DNA from 2 places in the Microcoleus sp. S13_B4 genome. Region 2 is predicted to be linked to the other one. Evidence: riboswitches for the same ligand, from Rfam matches in the RefSeq annotation. Region 2 holds a riboswitch; the other holds the start of a gene.
The links. A riboswitch is a leader RNA that binds a small molecule or an ion and turns the genes downstream of it on or off. The one in region 2 is predicted to bind cobalamin.
Positions count from the first base shown of each region.

Region 1 (8,177 bases), on a different contig from region 2:
TCTGAGGGTAGTCTGCTCGTCAATCCGATTATGAAAAATCCTATAAACTATCATGCAACACAAATAAACTATCATGCAACATAAATTGCTTAGGAAAATAAAAAATGCTGCATTGAAAGCCTCATCGAATATCATTGCCACGAAAGAAAACAATGCAAACAATGCAAATAATAAAAATTGCCCGATAATAGCAATAATCATAGCCAAATTCCTATTCATCATACTTCCAAGTGCAGCTCCACATAAACTAAAGAATATCAGCGCAATTACCATCCCTATCGAGGCAGCAATTGATAGAATTGTATTGTTCGATAGGGGTAAATTACGAATAACTTCAGTAACAACAGACAAAACGAAAAAATATAAAATTAATCCTATTAGCGATCCTAATACTCCTCCTACCCAAGTTTTTTTATTTCCATGTGATTCTGCTAAGAGTGTGATTTCAGCAACTGCAAATCCATAGACTAAGCTCATAATAATACCCAAAGCAATGTCATAGTTGCTGCCCATACTAAATAGAAAGCCGAATAACACCAACCAGCAGATCAAAATCAGGTTGCCCTTAGACAATAAAGTAGTTAGTTTTGGTATAGGAAGGAGAGCTGTTGTGACTTTAATTTTGAGTTGATAAGTGTCGGGTTCGGAATTTGTATGGAAGATTATATAGCGCTCATAAGCTTGACTTGCCAACAATTGTTTGGTATCAACTAGGATTTTGACATCAAAATTATTGCTCTCAAATTTCTGCGGCTCAAACGAGATCCAAGGGTGATCGTAAGGTGTATGCGGCGGATCATTCGGATGCGGCGCGACTTCCCATCTGCCACAAAGCATTGTATCGGGAATTGGGTTGCTAATTGCGATGGTTTGTGTTATTGTTTCTCCATATTCTGTAGCGGCAAATTCCAGCGTATCGCGCTCAATTCTCACTTTCGGCAAGCTGCTGACATCCAAAGATTCTAGTGCAGCTAAAGCATCAGCAGCCGACTGATATCTATCTTGAATTCTCGGCGCTACCATCCTTTCCAGCCAGTTCATCCAACCACGCTGTAACGGCGGGACTAAATGCCGGAAATGAATGCTATAATTCTCATCAATTAAGTTGCCTATTTCCCCCGATTTTATACCAGTTAATAAGCAAATCAGCGTCGCTCCCAAACCGTAAAGGTCGGATGCTTCTGTCAGTTGGCGGTTGAACATTTGCTCGGGCGGCATGAATCCCATCGTGCCTTTGACGACGCTGCTAGCGGCGATATTTCCACCTCCTATCCGAGCAAAACCGAAGTCTACTAAATAAACATTGAGTTCGTCATCTATTAACAAGTTTTCTGGCTTAATGTCGCGGTGAATTATCGGCGGTTTCTGAGATTGCAGGTCAACTAAAATCTCTAAAGTTGCGATCGCAATTTGCTTGATATCTGGCGGCGAAAAAGTCCGCGCGACAGCAGATTCGGCATTTTTGTATTCCTGCACCATGCAGAAACCGCTGTCAGTTTGAAAAGAATCGAGATAGCGGGGAATGCCCGGAAAATCCAGATTTTGCAAAACTTTAATTTCTTGTTCGTAAGCTTCGTATTCTGTCCAGCTAGCACCTAATTGGGCAAATTGAAATTGCTTAATTACAATTAATTTTTTAGTATTCGTATTTTTCGCTAAGTATGTAACTCTGCCACCGATACTGTTGTGTCCGAGTTCTTTTTCAATCTGATAGCCGTGAGTGGAAAAATCGGGGAAGGCGTTCATATAGTTTGTAGTAATGTTCTTGTGGGAGGGGATTCTAGCCCGTCATTAACAGGCAAGATGCCTGTTACACAAACAGTGAATTTTTTTTGAATGGGTTTCTATCCTGTCGGCAACAGGCAAGATGCCTGTTACACAAAGAGTTATTTTTTGGCGTGGGTTTCTATCCTGTCAGCAACAGGCAAGATGCCTGTTCCACAAAGAGTTATTTTTTTTTGGATGGATCGAGATTACCAACATAACTTTTTTCCAAAAAGGCGGCAAGTGCGGTATGATGTGATTTCGCGATCGGTTCTAGCGGGGAGCAGCCGTTAGAGGAAACGGGGAAAGTTCGGTGCAAGTCCGGCGCTGTCCCGCAACTGTAATGAAACTGTTGTGGTTTCTCAAGTCAGAATGCCCGCCGATATCTAACTCACTTTTGAATGCATCTGCGAGGTACGGATGATAGATGGAATTAAGACGGCTGTACGCACAAAGCACAGTCTATTTGTTTGCACTGCTTGCGCTAGTGTTTGGAAAAACGGCAAGCGCGAAGGCAAAAGCGGCGGTCAACAATTTATGGAAAATTTGTCGCAACTCGCTAAAGATTGGGAGTTTTCTGATAAGTTTGAGATTCAAGAGGTTGAGTGCATGAGTGCTTGCAGTCACTCTTGTGCGGTGTCTTTTGCTGCTGTTGGAAAGTACACTTATCTGTTTGGCGATTTACCAGCAAATGAGTCGGAAAGCGTCGAGGCTGTACTCGAATGCGCGGGTCAATACTATGCTAAATCGGACGGTTTGTTGCCTTGGTCTGAGCGTCCTCAAGCTCTGAAAAAAGGCGTTTTAGCAAAGATTCCGCCACTACCAAATTAAAGCCTTTCTCCTTACCCTGCTCGGCCCATTGGTGACAACTTAACGTCAAACCGATCGTCTCTCTTGTTTTTATCGACATCTAGATCCCCCCTAACCCCCCTTAATAAGGGGGGGGAAAAGAAATATTCTCAAAGTCCCCCTTCTTAAGGGGGATTTAGGGGGATCTAGACTTCGCTTTTAAGCGACTTTTATTGTAGATTTCAGTCTTAAGTTGTCACCTACGCTCTCGGCCTGGGAACGCCTAGCCTCGGAACAAGATATCCCACCACCAAATAAGCACAAAATTATCAATGCACAAAATTCCTGTTACTGTCATCACTGGTTTTCTCGGTAGCGGCAAAACTACTTTAATTCGCCACTTATTGCAAAATAATCAAGGTCGCCGCATTGCTGTTCTGGTGAACGAATTTGGCGAAATCGGAATTGATGGAGAACTGCTGCGCGATTGCCAAGTTTGCGACGAAGAAGAAAATGCTAGCAGCAATATTGTTGAACTAACAAATGGTTGTCTTTGCTGCACTGTTCAAGAGGAATTCTTGCCTACTATGCAGGAATTGTTGAAGCGCAGAGAACAAATTGATTGTATTTTAATTGAGACTTCGGGCCTGGCACTTCCTAAACCTTTGATTCAAGCTTTCCGCTGGCCAGAAATTCGCACGGGTGCTACTGTAGACGGTGTTGTTGCTGTTGTCGATTGCGAAGCTATTGCTAGCGGTACTTTTGTCGGTGATATTGATGCTTTGATGGCACAGCGACAAGCTGATTCTAGTTTGGATCACGAAACTCCGATCGAGGAATTGTTTGAAGACCAGTTAGCCTGTGCCGATATGGTACTTTTAACGAAGGTCGATCGCGTAGATGCGGAAACTCACCAGAAAGTCCAAAGCTGGTTGCAACAAGAGTTGCGTCCAAGTGTGAAAATTGTGCCTTGCAAAGGTGGCGAAATTAACCCTGATGTGCTATTGGGATTTAATGCGGCGGTTGAGGATGATTTGGAGTCTCGCCCGAGTCACCACGACACTGAGGAGGAACACGAACATGATGATGATATTAACTCGACTTTCTTTATTGCCGATCGCGAATTTGAACCTGAAGCATTGGTGAAAAAACTGCAATCCTTGATGCAGCAGGAGGAAATCTATCGGATTAAAGGGTTTGTGGCGGTTCCCAAGAAACCGATGAGGATGGTGTTGCAAGGTGTGGGTTCGCGGATAGAATATTTTTACGATCGTCCTTGGCAACCTTCCGAGATCCGCCAAACCAAACTGGTGCTGATCGGTCGAGAGTTAGAGCGCGATCGAATTGCAGCTATAATTAACAACTAATTGTCATTTGAGAGGGGCGGGTATATCGATATTTTGAATTGCAGCAAATATTATTGGTAAAACTCGCCCCTACAAGCTCTCACGAACAATTTATTAACATTCTTTAATATTGTGGGCGCTGCCAGCAGGTCTGGTGTAGAATAGCGATAATGGTTATCATTGTACAATAAGTGAGGTCAAGTATGGTGACTGCTGGGGCGATCGAATCAGTTCCTGTTACCGTTCTCACGGGTTATCTCGGCGCAGGCAAAACTACGCTACTGAACCGCATTTTAACACAAGAACACGGAAAAAAAGTTGCAGTCATCGTCAACGAATTTGGCGAAGTAGGCATCGACAACCAACTGATAATTGATGCCGACGAAGAAATTTTTGAGATGAACAACGGCTGCATTTGCTGTACAGTCCGAGGTGATTTAATTCGGATTATCGGTAACTTAATGAAGCGGCGAGACAAATTCGACCACATAGTCATCGAAACCACAGGTTTAGCCGACCCCGCACCCGTAATTCAAACCTTTTTTGTAGACGAAGATATGCGGCAAAAATTACTGCTAGATGCAGTTGTCACCGTAGTAGATGCCAAGCACATCTGGCAGCACTGGGACGCAGACGAAGCTCAAGAACAAATTGCCTTTGCAGATGTAGTTTTACTCAACAAAACTGATTTAGTGAGTGACGACGAATTGGCAGAATTAGAAAAGCGAATTCGTGCAATGAATGCAATGGCCAAAATCCACCGCACCCGCAACGCTGAATTAGCAATGGATGCTTTGTTGGGCGTTAAAGCGTTTGATTTGAACCGGGCATTAGAAATCGAACCAGACTTTTTGGGCGAACACACTCACGAACACGACGAAACAGTTACCTCAGTAGCCATAGTAGAATCCGGCGCCCTTGACCGCAACAAATTTAGCGATTGGATTGCGGAATTGTTGCGAACTCAAGGCCCGAATATCTTTCGGACAAAAGGCATTTTGAATATCGCCGGAGAAAACCAGCGATTTGTTTTCCAAGGAGTACACATGGTGTTCGATGGCCGGCTGGATAGACCTTGGAAAGCTACAGAAACTCCGAAAAATGAACTCGTGTTCATCGGTCGCAATTTAAATGAAAATCAATTGCGAGAGGATTTTCATAAATGTCTGGTTTAACTGACATATTGAACCATTTTTAATAAGCCTTTTAGGAACTGGAAAGATGCCTGTTCCACAAGAATAAAATTCATTCCTTGTGGAACGGGCATCTTGCCAGTTCTTAAGAATAGTGCAACATCTCAGATTCAATAAATATGGGTAAAGAAAAGACAAAGAAAAGTGAACAAACCCTGGAAATTCATGCCAAAGCAATGCTGTCTGACTACGTAACTGCTGTTACTTGGTCGCCCGATGGCACAACTTTAGCAGTTTGTTCTGCTGCGGGCGAAGTGATGCTGGCGAAAGTAGGGGCAATTCATGAATTGTCCTTGCAAACGCTACAAACTGCCACGGGTAAATCAGCCGATTGCTTGTCTTTTTCTCGCGACAGTAATTTCCTAGCTGCTGGCGGACAAGATGGAAAAGTACGAATTTGGCGCGTTAATTCTAGGGAATTAATTGCTGATTTGGACAACCAGCGCGTCTGGGTTGACAAGTTAGCTTGGAGTCCCAACTGCAATCAGTTAGCTTTCAGCATGGGCCGCTACGTTCAAGTCTGGAATGCTGAGGATAATGTTGTTGAAGTAACGCTGAATTTCGACTCATCATCTATCCTCGATTTAGCATGGCATCCTATGGTTCAATATCTGGCAGTTAGCGGCTATCAAGGTGTCAAAGTTTGGCATGGCGAAGACTGGCACGAAGACCCGGAAATTTTATCAGTACCTTCTGCAACCGGTGCAATTGCTTGGTCGCCACAAGGGGAATATTTAGCTTGTGGCAATATGGACAATACTTTAATTGTTAATGAATGGGGCAATTTTGAACCCTGGGTAATGCAGGGTTTTCCGGGGAAAGTTCGGGAGTTAGCTTGGTCGGATAAAACTAATTCTTTGGGTGCACCTTTGTTAGCCGCTTCGAGTTCTCAAGGCATTTCCGTCTGGGAAAAACACGCTGATGAAAGTGTCGGTTGGCATTCTTGGGCGTTAGAAGTGCATGAAAATGTGGTAAATGCGATCGCCTTTCAACCTAACACATTTTTATTAGCTTCCGCAGCCGCAGACGGTCAAGTTTGTGTGTGGTCTGAAGCAGAACAATTGCTGCAAATTCTAGAAGGTGCAGAGGGCGGTTTTTCCTGTCTCGCATGGCATCCCGCAGGCCAGTTTCTCGCCGCGGGCGGCTGTGGAGGTGAATTGCTTGTTTGGTCACAATCTATGGACGACAAAGAGTTCAGGGGGTGCTAAGTTTGTAGCAGGGCGATCGCACCAGTTTGACCAAAACATAAAAATTAAAAACTTGGTCTTGACAAAATGCTAAATTACAATAACATTTTAGTGACTGCACTATCCTCAAAGGCGATCGACAATTACCACCCAACAGCAATTTCTCGAACAACTCTACAGTATTCTCGACCAAAACCACCTGCTGAAACACCCGTTCTACCAAATTTGAAACGAAGTAAATAAACTCGACCGAGCAATCGCACAACAGATAGAGTGCGTCCAGGACTGTTATCCTCTCTTTCTTGTCAAAATTCCTTGACTGGGACTGAACAGCAAGGCCCCTAAAAATAACCCAAAAATAACTAATACAATTGCCGCCCCAGACGGCATATTAAAATAATAGCTGAGATACATACCCGTCACGCTAGCTGTAATCCCAATAATAGCTCCCAATCCCATCATTAAATGTAGCTCTTTTACCAACAAATACGCCGTTATTCCCGGCCCGATTAACAGAGAAATTACTAACAGCGCCCCCACAGTTTGCAAACTCGCAACAATCGTCAGCGTAATCGCCGAAATCATCCCCAAATAAATCCAGTTTACAGGCAAACCGGACGCTTGCGCCCCCAGCGGGTCAAAAGTATAGAATAGCAGTTCTTTGTAAAGGAGTTTAACCGCTACCAAAATAATCAAAGTTATGACAAAAGTCTGCTGCACGTCAGCAGGTGCAACTGACAAGATATTCCCGAACAAAAACCCGTCTAAATCTAATTTGGTTGTCCGCAACAGGCTAATTAGCGTGACGCTAATTGCTAAGAAAGTAGATAAAATTAATGCCATCACAGCATCAATTTTTAAACGAGATTGGGATTGAATCCACGCCATAATTACCGCGCTGATAATTCCCGATATAAACGCGCCGATCGAAATATTGAAACCTAAAGAAAAAGCTACTGGCAATCCTGCTAATACTGAATGGGCAATCATGTCAACCATCATTCCCATTTGCTGTACAATCAAGTAGGAGCCGACAACCGCGCAGAGAATTCCTAGCAAAATGCCGACGGCGATCGCATTTCGCATGAACTCGAAGTTGAGTGGCTCAATTAGTAGGTTTAACATTGAATTAGGTCAATAATAGGATTTTTTCAACTACAATCAACTGCACAGGCGGGACGCCCGTGCCACAATCAACTGCACAGGCGGGACGCCCGTCCCGCCATCAACTGCACAGGCGGGACGCCTGTGCCAGAATCAATTTTAAAGATAAATCTTTTTTTGCTTACGCTGAAACTAAACTTAAATCGTATCCATAGGCTTTTTGAATATTGGCTGCGGTGAGGACTTCCAGGCAGGAACCAGTTGCAATTAACTGCTTATTTAGCAATAATAAATTGTCGTACTGTTTTAAAGTTTCGCCTAAATCGTGGCTGATTACTAGCAAGGTTTTATTTTCAGATTTTAGTTCGGCAAAAATATCGAAAATAATTTCTTCTGTTGCTTTGTCGATCGCGTTAAAAGGTTCGTCGAAGAAGAATAAATCGGCTTGTTGGGCGATCGACCTTGCTAAGAAAATCCGCTGCTGCTGCCCGCCAGACAGTTCGCCAATTTGCCGATCGCGCAAATCCCACATTCCCACCCGCAGCAAAGCAGCTTTGACCAATTCTTGCGACTGCTTCGAGGGGCTGCGAAACCAACCAGTCTGAACGGTTCGCGCCATCATCACCGCATTCCACACCGTAATCGGATAATCCCAGTCAATTTGCGATCGCTGCGGCACATAAGCCACCCGCGACAACTGTGTTTTCAACAACCGCCCCTGATATTTTACCAAACCCCGACAGGCCGGGATCAATCCCAACATGGCTTTCACCATCGTGCTTTTCCCCGCGCCG
Region 1 covers NZ_JAUBPU010000017.1:45,419-53,595, forward strand. The annotation lists gene QT994_RS12365 (serine/threonine-protein kinase) at 1-1,746, opposite strand, end outside; cobalamin riboswitch at 2,016-2,162, shown strand; gene QT994_RS12370 (DUF1636 domain-containing protein) at 2,185-2,595, shown strand; gene cobW (cobalamin biosynthesis protein CobW) at 2,886-3,920, shown strand; gene QT994_RS12380 (GTP-binding protein) at 4,103-5,074, shown strand; gene QT994_RS12385 (WD40 repeat domain-containing protein) at 5,212-6,300, shown strand; gene QT994_RS12390 (metal ABC transporter permease) at 6,568-7,404, opposite strand; gene QT994_RS12395 (metal ABC transporter ATP-binding protein) at 7,565-8,177, opposite strand, start outside.
Region 1: another riboswitch for cobalamin. It lies ahead of QT994_RS12370 (DUF1636 domain-containing protein); the one in region 2 lies ahead of QT994_RS17780 (energy-coupling factor ABC transporter permease).

Region 2 (8,177 bases):
AGTTTAGTCAAAGATTGCAATGGTTTAATGTCGCTGATTTTATTGTTGCTGAGATTGAGTAAAGTCAGGTAAGTCAAGGATTGCAATGGTTTAATGTCGCTGATTAGATTGGTGCTGAGTTCGAGAAAAGTCAGGCTAGTCAAGGATTGTAAGGGTTGGATGTTGCTGATTTGATTGTTTATGAGTTGGAGATAATCCAGTTCAGTCAAGGATTGTAAGGGTTTGATGTCGCTGATTTTATTGTTGCTGAGGCAGAGATAAAACAGGTTAGTCAAGGGCTGCAAGGGTTTAATGTCACTGATTTTATTGTCCCTAATGACGAGCAAATTCAGGTTAGTCAAAGATTGCAAGGGTTTAATGTCACTAATTTGATTGTTGTCGAGGGAGAGTTCAGTCAGGTTAGTCAAAGATTGCAATGATTGAAGATCGTTGATTTCATTTCGGCTGAGGTCTAGTTCAGTCAGTTTAGTCAAAGATTCCAAGGGTTTGATGTCGCTGATGTCATTGTTATCGAGGTCTAGTTTTGTGAGACTTGAAAGTTTCTGATTAGCCGCATCGCACTCAGTAGTCTTAGATTTCCGCAACAACACTTCAACAGTATGTTTAGCTTCAGGACTCAGAGAAGCTTTTTCGCGACATCAATCACCAAATGTTTTGTTTGCGCTTTGCGTTTCTGCTGCTAAAACCGAAAGTCCATTTCCACATGATCCGAGACCGATCGCACTAAAAGCAACTACCACCATCAACCTTGACAAATTCACGTATTTCTGTATAACCATAAACGTCATAATCTTGCACCTCTAATTCTCTGAACAGTAAAGTTTTAGACAAAAAGCTTTCAGAGAGGACAACCGTCCTCTCTACAAAGTGCACAAATCAACTCAAATATCTAACAATTCACCAAATGCCGAATCAATATCAATCTCAGCAACAGCCACAGACTGAGAAACTGGTGAATGATTAGGAGACTCCGGTGACTTCACCGAATGCACTTTTGCTACTGGTGATTCGGCCACAGGTTCCACAACAACAGACTTAGATTTTTTGACATTAATTACAGGTGATTGTGCTCCATTTTCTCCATTTTTACTGGTTTCATTCCGCAGCAACATTGCCATCAAACCGTCCAGCAAACCCCCACTACCGCCATTACCATTGACTGTGACATCGGGAACAACGCGAACGCTACCATCCGAAACCGCTTGCATCAGTTGCAACAGCGTGTAACTCTGCGTACCCAAAGCGTTGACACCAACTTGATAAGCATCCGCTTTTGCTTGTCCCATCAGCCGAATCCCTTCTGCTTCACCACTTGCGTGTTCGATCGCAGCAGTTGCACTCAGTTGAGCAATTTTCACCCCTTGTTCTGCCGCCACCACCTGATTTTGAATGTTGGCGATCGCAGTTGCGCGCACCAATTCTTGACGCTGTGACTCTGAAATGCGCTGTACTTCGTAGGTTTTCTCCTGTTCCTGAGCAATTTTGCGATCGGTCAATGTTTGCATCAACTCTGGTGGTGGCGAAATCAAACCGATCAGGGTGTCCACAGCTTGCACGTCGTAGGCCCGCAGGGCTTGACGAACGTGTTCTGCCGCCTCTGCTTGGCGCTCGCTGCGCGCGATCAGAAAATCGAGTATTGTATATTCTTGAGAGGAATTGCGAAAATAATTGCCCACAATTGGACGCAGCACTTGGTCGATCAGATTTTGCATCGAACCTTGCCGCGAAATCACTCTCGGTGCATCCAAAGTACCGACATGAATGATTTGAAAAACTTCTAACTCAAATGTAAATCCATCAAAAGAAAGCAATTTCAGAGCACTTAATTTGGAGTCGTAGCCGTGTTCTCCGCTGAACCGCGTTGTGAAATTTAAAACTACGTCAGTAGTGGGAACAAGTTCTACTTTCATTACTTTTGTATTGATCGGATGTTTGCCTGGATAAAGCGGTTCGACCCACACGCCTTTATCGCCTTTATTGACAAGATTGCCGTGGGTAAAAGCGACGCCGCTTACATCTTGGTGCGATTTTCCCACATAGGAAATTACTACGCCTACATAGCCGATCGGCACTTCGGTCATTTTGACCTGTTCAACTTGCACAAACCAGGGATTCAGGTTCCAAGAACCGGATAAAATTACTTGTTCTTGCAAGCCCCTGCGCCCGCCACCCTTGATGAAAGATTGTGCTTTTTGGAAATTGTCGTGACCGGGAATTATCGGCCCGGCAATTTCACCTTCATCAATCGGAATCCCGTCTAGCACGTTCGCAATTCCCACGCGATCGGGATCAAGTTTGTATAGTTGAAGTTCCGCAGGTTCCATACCTTTTGCAGCGGCATTAGCTGAAGTAATTACCTCAAATACAGCCGTATTTATCCGATAAGTACCAGTTGTAATAATTGCTAGTTGCCGTCCTTTTTCTCCACCGTCGGTGAGGAATTTGCGGGCATTTTGGAAATTGTCGCAATCGACGACTTTGCCTAAAATGCGATCGGGAGGAATAGTGGCTCCGTCATTGGCAATAATTAAACCGATTTCATCTTGAGGAACGACAACAACTGGTTCTTTGCGAATGCTATATTGCCAGGGAAAATAACCAAAATGCCAGCCGGGAGGAAGGGTATCTGCTTGCAAACCTCCTTCGCCATCGAGAGCAATCAATCTACTGGATGGTAAGTTTTTGCTGGAGAATTTCTTGACTACAATTCCTACTTCTCGTTCGCCGATCGCAATTAATCCCAAAGTCCAGCCAATCTTGGGTATAAAGATGAAAACCAGGAACATTGCGCCGACGGGATAAATCCAAATCGGGATGCTAAACCCTTCTTCTGGCAATGGTTGGACTTCTTGGGGTTGCGGAGGTGGCGATTTGACTTGTGCAGAAGTTGGTGGGGCGATCGCGCCTGCTAGTGCGATCGTGGTTGCTACAGATACTGCCAAGGGTAAAAGTTTGCGAAGCCAACGTGATTTAGTCATAGTTTTTAACCTGTTTTAAGCTCAAATGTACTGAAAAGTTGTTAACTACAATCACTATTCAATAAATTTTTCTTGAAGTCAATTCATTAAAGTCATTAATTATGTTCATAAAAGTCATACCTTCAGTCCGGTAGTCCGGCAGGGAATTCATTCCCTGCCTCAAAGCTAAAGTCCTCTTAAGAGGACTGAAGAAAGAACTGATTAGTTATCGACCGGGGACTGAATACAGGAAGTTTAAACTCATTAGTCCTCTTAAGAGGACTTTAGCTATTAGCCTGGGGTTGAAACCCCAGGCGGACTAATAGGCAGATCCTGGAAACGAGTGTAATCACATAAATTTAACGTTGAAATACGACACTTAACAAAGTTAAAACCGTGTAACCAAACACGGCTTCAAATGTATATCTTCGTGAAGGTTTATAAGGATAAGAATTCCAAACGCGCAGTTTTCCATTAAAGCCGCGAGACGCTAAACTCAGCGAAACTTGACGATAATTTTCCAAAGTTCGCTGAAGCAATTGCCCGATTAAAATGCCTAAACTACGCATTCCCAGTTTCCAAGTGCGATAGCCGCAGCGCGAGTTTTGAGCAATCCAAAGTTCATCGGCGATCGCCAATAAGCTAAAAATAAACCGATACATTAGTAATAGCAGTTCTGTGACTAACTCTGGGCAGCGTAATTGTCTGAGAATTTGCAAGATTTCGGTAAATGGAACCGTCAAGAGGATGAAATACATACAGCTTGTCGATGCGAAGGCGCGGGCCAATAGCAAGCTCACTTGGTATATACCTGTGCGGCTCACATACAGATAAAAAGTGCCGATGCTAAGGCCCCAACCTTGCCAAATATCCCACTGAATCGCGGGGATACGATCGCCCGCAACCGCACCCATCGCCAAAGCAGGTAAACTTGTCAGCAAAAACATCAACGGTAGCGACAGCAACCGCAAATAGAGTTTCCCCGGAATACCCGCATAGATGACGATCCAGACAGCCAACCAAAGGCCGATCGACAATTCGACCATCGCCCCAGAAACTAGAGACAGAATTAAAAGGGCGATCGCAAATGATAACTTGTGAGATGGCGGCAACCCGCGCAAGCGATTGGTATAAGCCAGACTATCAATTTGATGGTTCATTCCGACGATTTATGATCAGACTGCTGCCGAGATTGCGATCGGCCTTTATACAACCCAATGACATACCCAACTACGCCAGCCCCCATCGCCGCTTGAGACGCAAACAATAGACTTGAAATTTCGCTGCTAGCGGGCTCAAATAAGTGATTGAACCAAGGTTTATAACCCGGTTGAATTTCCGTAATTGCTTTCTTAGCTTGGTCATCGGCACCGCCATATTCACCTCGCACAAAAACGAGAGGAAACACTGCCAGAACAATCACAGCGCCAGCCAAAAGCCAATTTTGCCGCGAAGTAGATTGGTGATTTTTTGTAGGTTTTTGATTCACGGCTTAGGACTCCTGTCTCAATAATTTCAAAGTTTCCAACTCCGGCTTCCCGTAAGAATGCAGCCAATTCCAGACCAATACAGTCAGCAATCCCTCACTAATAGCCAGCGGTACTTGAGTGATAGCAAAGATGCCAGCAAACTTGAGAAACGAAGCCATAAAACCGCCACTTGCTGCCGGAAAAGCTAATGCTAATTGAATCGAAGTCGTCACATAAGTCAGCAAATCTGCCAAAGCCGCCGCACAAAAAATTGCCGCCCTCTGGCTACCAGTTCGCAACAGCAATTGATAGATAAAATACGCAGCGAAAGGGCCGACAATCGCCATCGAAAACATATTCGCTCCCAGCGTTGTCAAGCCACCATGCGCTAACAGTAACGTTTGAAACAGCAGAACTAAAGCCCCCAGTACCGCCATCACCGAAGGACCGAACAAAATTGCACCCAAACCAGTACCCGTCGGGTGAGAACAACTGCCCGTTACCGAGGGAATTTTTAAAGCAGAAAGCACAAAAGTAAACGCACCCGCCAAAGCAAGCAATAGTTTAAGTTCCGGGTGTTCTTTTGTAATGCTAGTAATCGATCGCAAACCTACTGCAAAAAAAGGCAACGCCACCATCCACCAAAATGCAGCCCATTGCACCGGCAAAAAACCTTCCGAAATGTGCATAGCTGCGGCAGGCGTTGCCGAACCCAAGACAATATAACAACTCAAGCCAGCCATCAATCCCAAGCTGACCAATTTCCGATTTCTGGTCTTCACACTGAACCTCGCAGATGAGACTATGTAAACTAACACATCGGCGGGCATCCTGACTCAGAAAGCGACATGACTCTCATTACAGTTGCGGGACAGCGCCGGACTTGCACCGAACTTTCCCCGTTTCCTCTAACGGCTGCTCCCCATTAGAACCGACTGGTTAGACATAGTTTAGTCGATCGCGTAAGTCTCAGCAAATCTTTTACAAAAATTCATTTAGATTAACTCAGTCGAGATTACCTATCTTCTTCGTTATATTTTTTCTCTTCCTTCGCGTCGTTCGCGCCTTCGCGGGTGGTTAAATAAATATTCTTTTAGTATTTACAAAGTAGTTTGTAGCCAGATAAACAAGTATCGCAAAACAAGTAAAGGCTATAATCTTAGTGAGTTTTGAGGAAAGTCGCCATGTTAGATTACAAGTTTCCGAGGCACTGGCCCTCAGCCGATGAACTACCCGACTCTGATGAAACGCCTGTGGATAACGAACTGCAAGAACTAATACCAGGGTTGTTAAAAGCAATATTGCTCATACTTTGGGCAGAACGCATGGACTGGTTTTTTGGCATAGATATGGGTATCTACTATCACCCCGACAAACCTGCCATTGTGCCAGATGCTTTCTTGAGTTTAGGTGTAGAAAGGTTTTATGATGAAGAATTGCGCCCCAGTTACGTGCTGTGGGATGAAAATGTTCTGCCGACTTTTGTGCTGGAAGTAGTTTCCCCAACTTATCGCAAAGAATACACCACAAAGTTAGAGGAATATCAAGCTTTAGGCGTACTTTATTACGTCATTTATTCTTCTCGCCGCCGTCGTAAACCTCATTTGGAAATACACAAGTTAGTCAATGGGAAGTACGAGTTACAGCCAGGACATCCAGTTTGGATGCCTGAAATTGGTTTAGGGATTGGTTGTGAAAGGGGAAGTTATTCTGGGGTGACAAGGGAGTGGTTGTATTGGTATGATGCCGATGGAAAACGTTATCTGACTCCTGAAGAACAGGTGAAAGAATCAGCCCAGCGCGCCCAACAGGAATCGCAACGCGCCCAACAGGAATCGCAGCGCGCCCAACAGGAATCGCAGCGCGCCGATCGACTGGCTGAACGTTCTGATCGATTGTCTCAGCGATTGCGGGAGTTGGGGATAGATCCTGATAATCTGAGTTGATGGCAATCAAGAGTACCAGACTGACCGACTCTAGACGCTCAGAAGCCGGGTTTTTCAACAGAGATCGATCGTCCTCAACGAAAGATTTTCTGGAAAAAACCCGGTTTCTGCATCCAAGAATGTGTGAATATTTATCGCAAAAATCAGGAAAGATCGAGCTAGATTTGGGAAAAACAGAGAGTTGGACGGCAAACATTGAGATTCAGCTCGAAAAGATGAAAATTAGGAGAGGGTATTAAATAATGGTCATGGATGTGCGTTCTTACGATGTCATCTGTTTTGGTGATGAAGTTCCTGGAGTTCTAGCTGTTATCTCTGCTTCCAGAGAATACCTTCGCCGAACAAAGCGTTATCCGCGAATTCTACTGATGTCGAAAGCAAGCTTGCAAGAAGGAATTGGCGGGCATTTGGTAAGAGGCGGTCTTGCTTATTTAGATAGAAGTCAGATTAGTGAACAACTTCAACAATCTTTAAAGTTAGATCCCTTTGGTTCACCGGCGACAATCTATAAAGAGTTCCTGCAAAAATCCGGTGTCACCGCAATTGCACTTGACCCCCGCAAAGCCAGTGCAGCGCTGAAAGAAATGCTGGTACAAGCTGGGGCAGATCTCCTCAGCAAAGTAGAAATTCAATCAGTCACTAAAGAAGGCCAAAAAATTGCCAGCATAACCACCTCTAAAGGCGTAGTTTATGCCGGAAAGCAATTTATTGATGCCACTGTCAATGCCGAATTAGCTCAAGCTGCTGGTGTGAGAAAGCTGAAGGGATTTGAAACATTTGGTCTGCCTAAGTCAGAACTTCCAGTCACCCTCGTTTTTGAAACCCAAGGACTCAGTGCAAGAACACTGAAAGAATTCGATTATCTGTATCTAAAACGGTTCACAAACCTGGCAGATTCAGAGAGTCAAAAATTTTTGCTGTACGCTGCAGACAAGGATGCCCAACTAGCAGAAGAACTTAGGCGAGAAATGATCGACACCCAAGGCAATGTCAAAACTCTGTGGGCGGGCAATGATTACATCGATGTACGCTCGCCGGCTTTGTCTGTAGCTTACCACTCTTTTAGAGGAATAAAACTATCTTTTCGTGAAAGCGGCGTAATTTTAGACGAGGGAAATATAGCCATACTTCCAAATGATAGACTTTCCTGGAATGCGCTTTTATTTGCAGTCACCAGCAGCGAAGCGGAAGCCTTAGCGAGAAGCGGCAGCAAACCCACGGCTAATATGCAAAGAGAGATGTTATTTGTTACAACTTGGCTGAGGAGTTTGGGCGCTACTTCTGTTACTTATGCCTCAGAAATTTATATCAGACACGCTGGCAATGTGACGGGAGTTGTAGAACCTTTAACCGGCGCACAAATGCTGTTAGGTGGCGTACCTGCTAATGAGGCGCTGGCAACATTTAGCTATCATTTTGATGTACGCGGAGGCATCCCAGGTATTGGCGAGAAAGCAAACAGTCTAGGATGGTTTAAAAGTCTGAGTTTTAAACACCCTATCTTTAATGTTGGCATCCGCCACGCATTAATTAAAAACGTTCCTAACCTGGCAGTGGTCAGTCCGTGTGCTGGATTTCAAGGGTTTGCTTGTTCTGTCGGCAGAATTGTGGAATTCAACGCCGCAGTTGGTCAAGGTGTGGGTATCGCTGCGGTTAATGCAATTCTAAATAACAAAAATCTAGCCGATGTATCTAACCGAGAAGTGAGACAAGTTCTCGCTGAAACAGGTCAGTTACCTAAAATTTTTGGAACTCCAAATAATGGTGATGCAATGCTATTGGCGCAATTCGAGACTCTTGCCAGT
Region 2 covers NZ_JAUBPU010000034.1:29,265-37,441, reverse strand. The annotation lists gene QT994_RS17800 (leucine-rich repeat domain-containing protein) at 1-584, opposite strand, end outside; gene QT994_RS17795 (SPFH domain-containing protein) at 882-2,978, opposite strand; gene cbiQ (cobalt ECF transporter T component CbiQ) at 3,317-4,117, opposite strand; gene QT994_RS17785 (energy-coupling factor ABC transporter substrate-binding protein) at 4,114-4,446, opposite strand; gene QT994_RS17780 (energy-coupling factor ABC transporter permease) at 4,450-5,169, opposite strand; cobalamin riboswitch at 5,231-5,377, opposite strand; gene QT994_RS17775 (Uma2 family endonuclease) at 5,611-6,372, shown strand; gene QT994_RS17770 (FAD-dependent oxidoreductase) at 6,621-8,177, shown strand, end outside.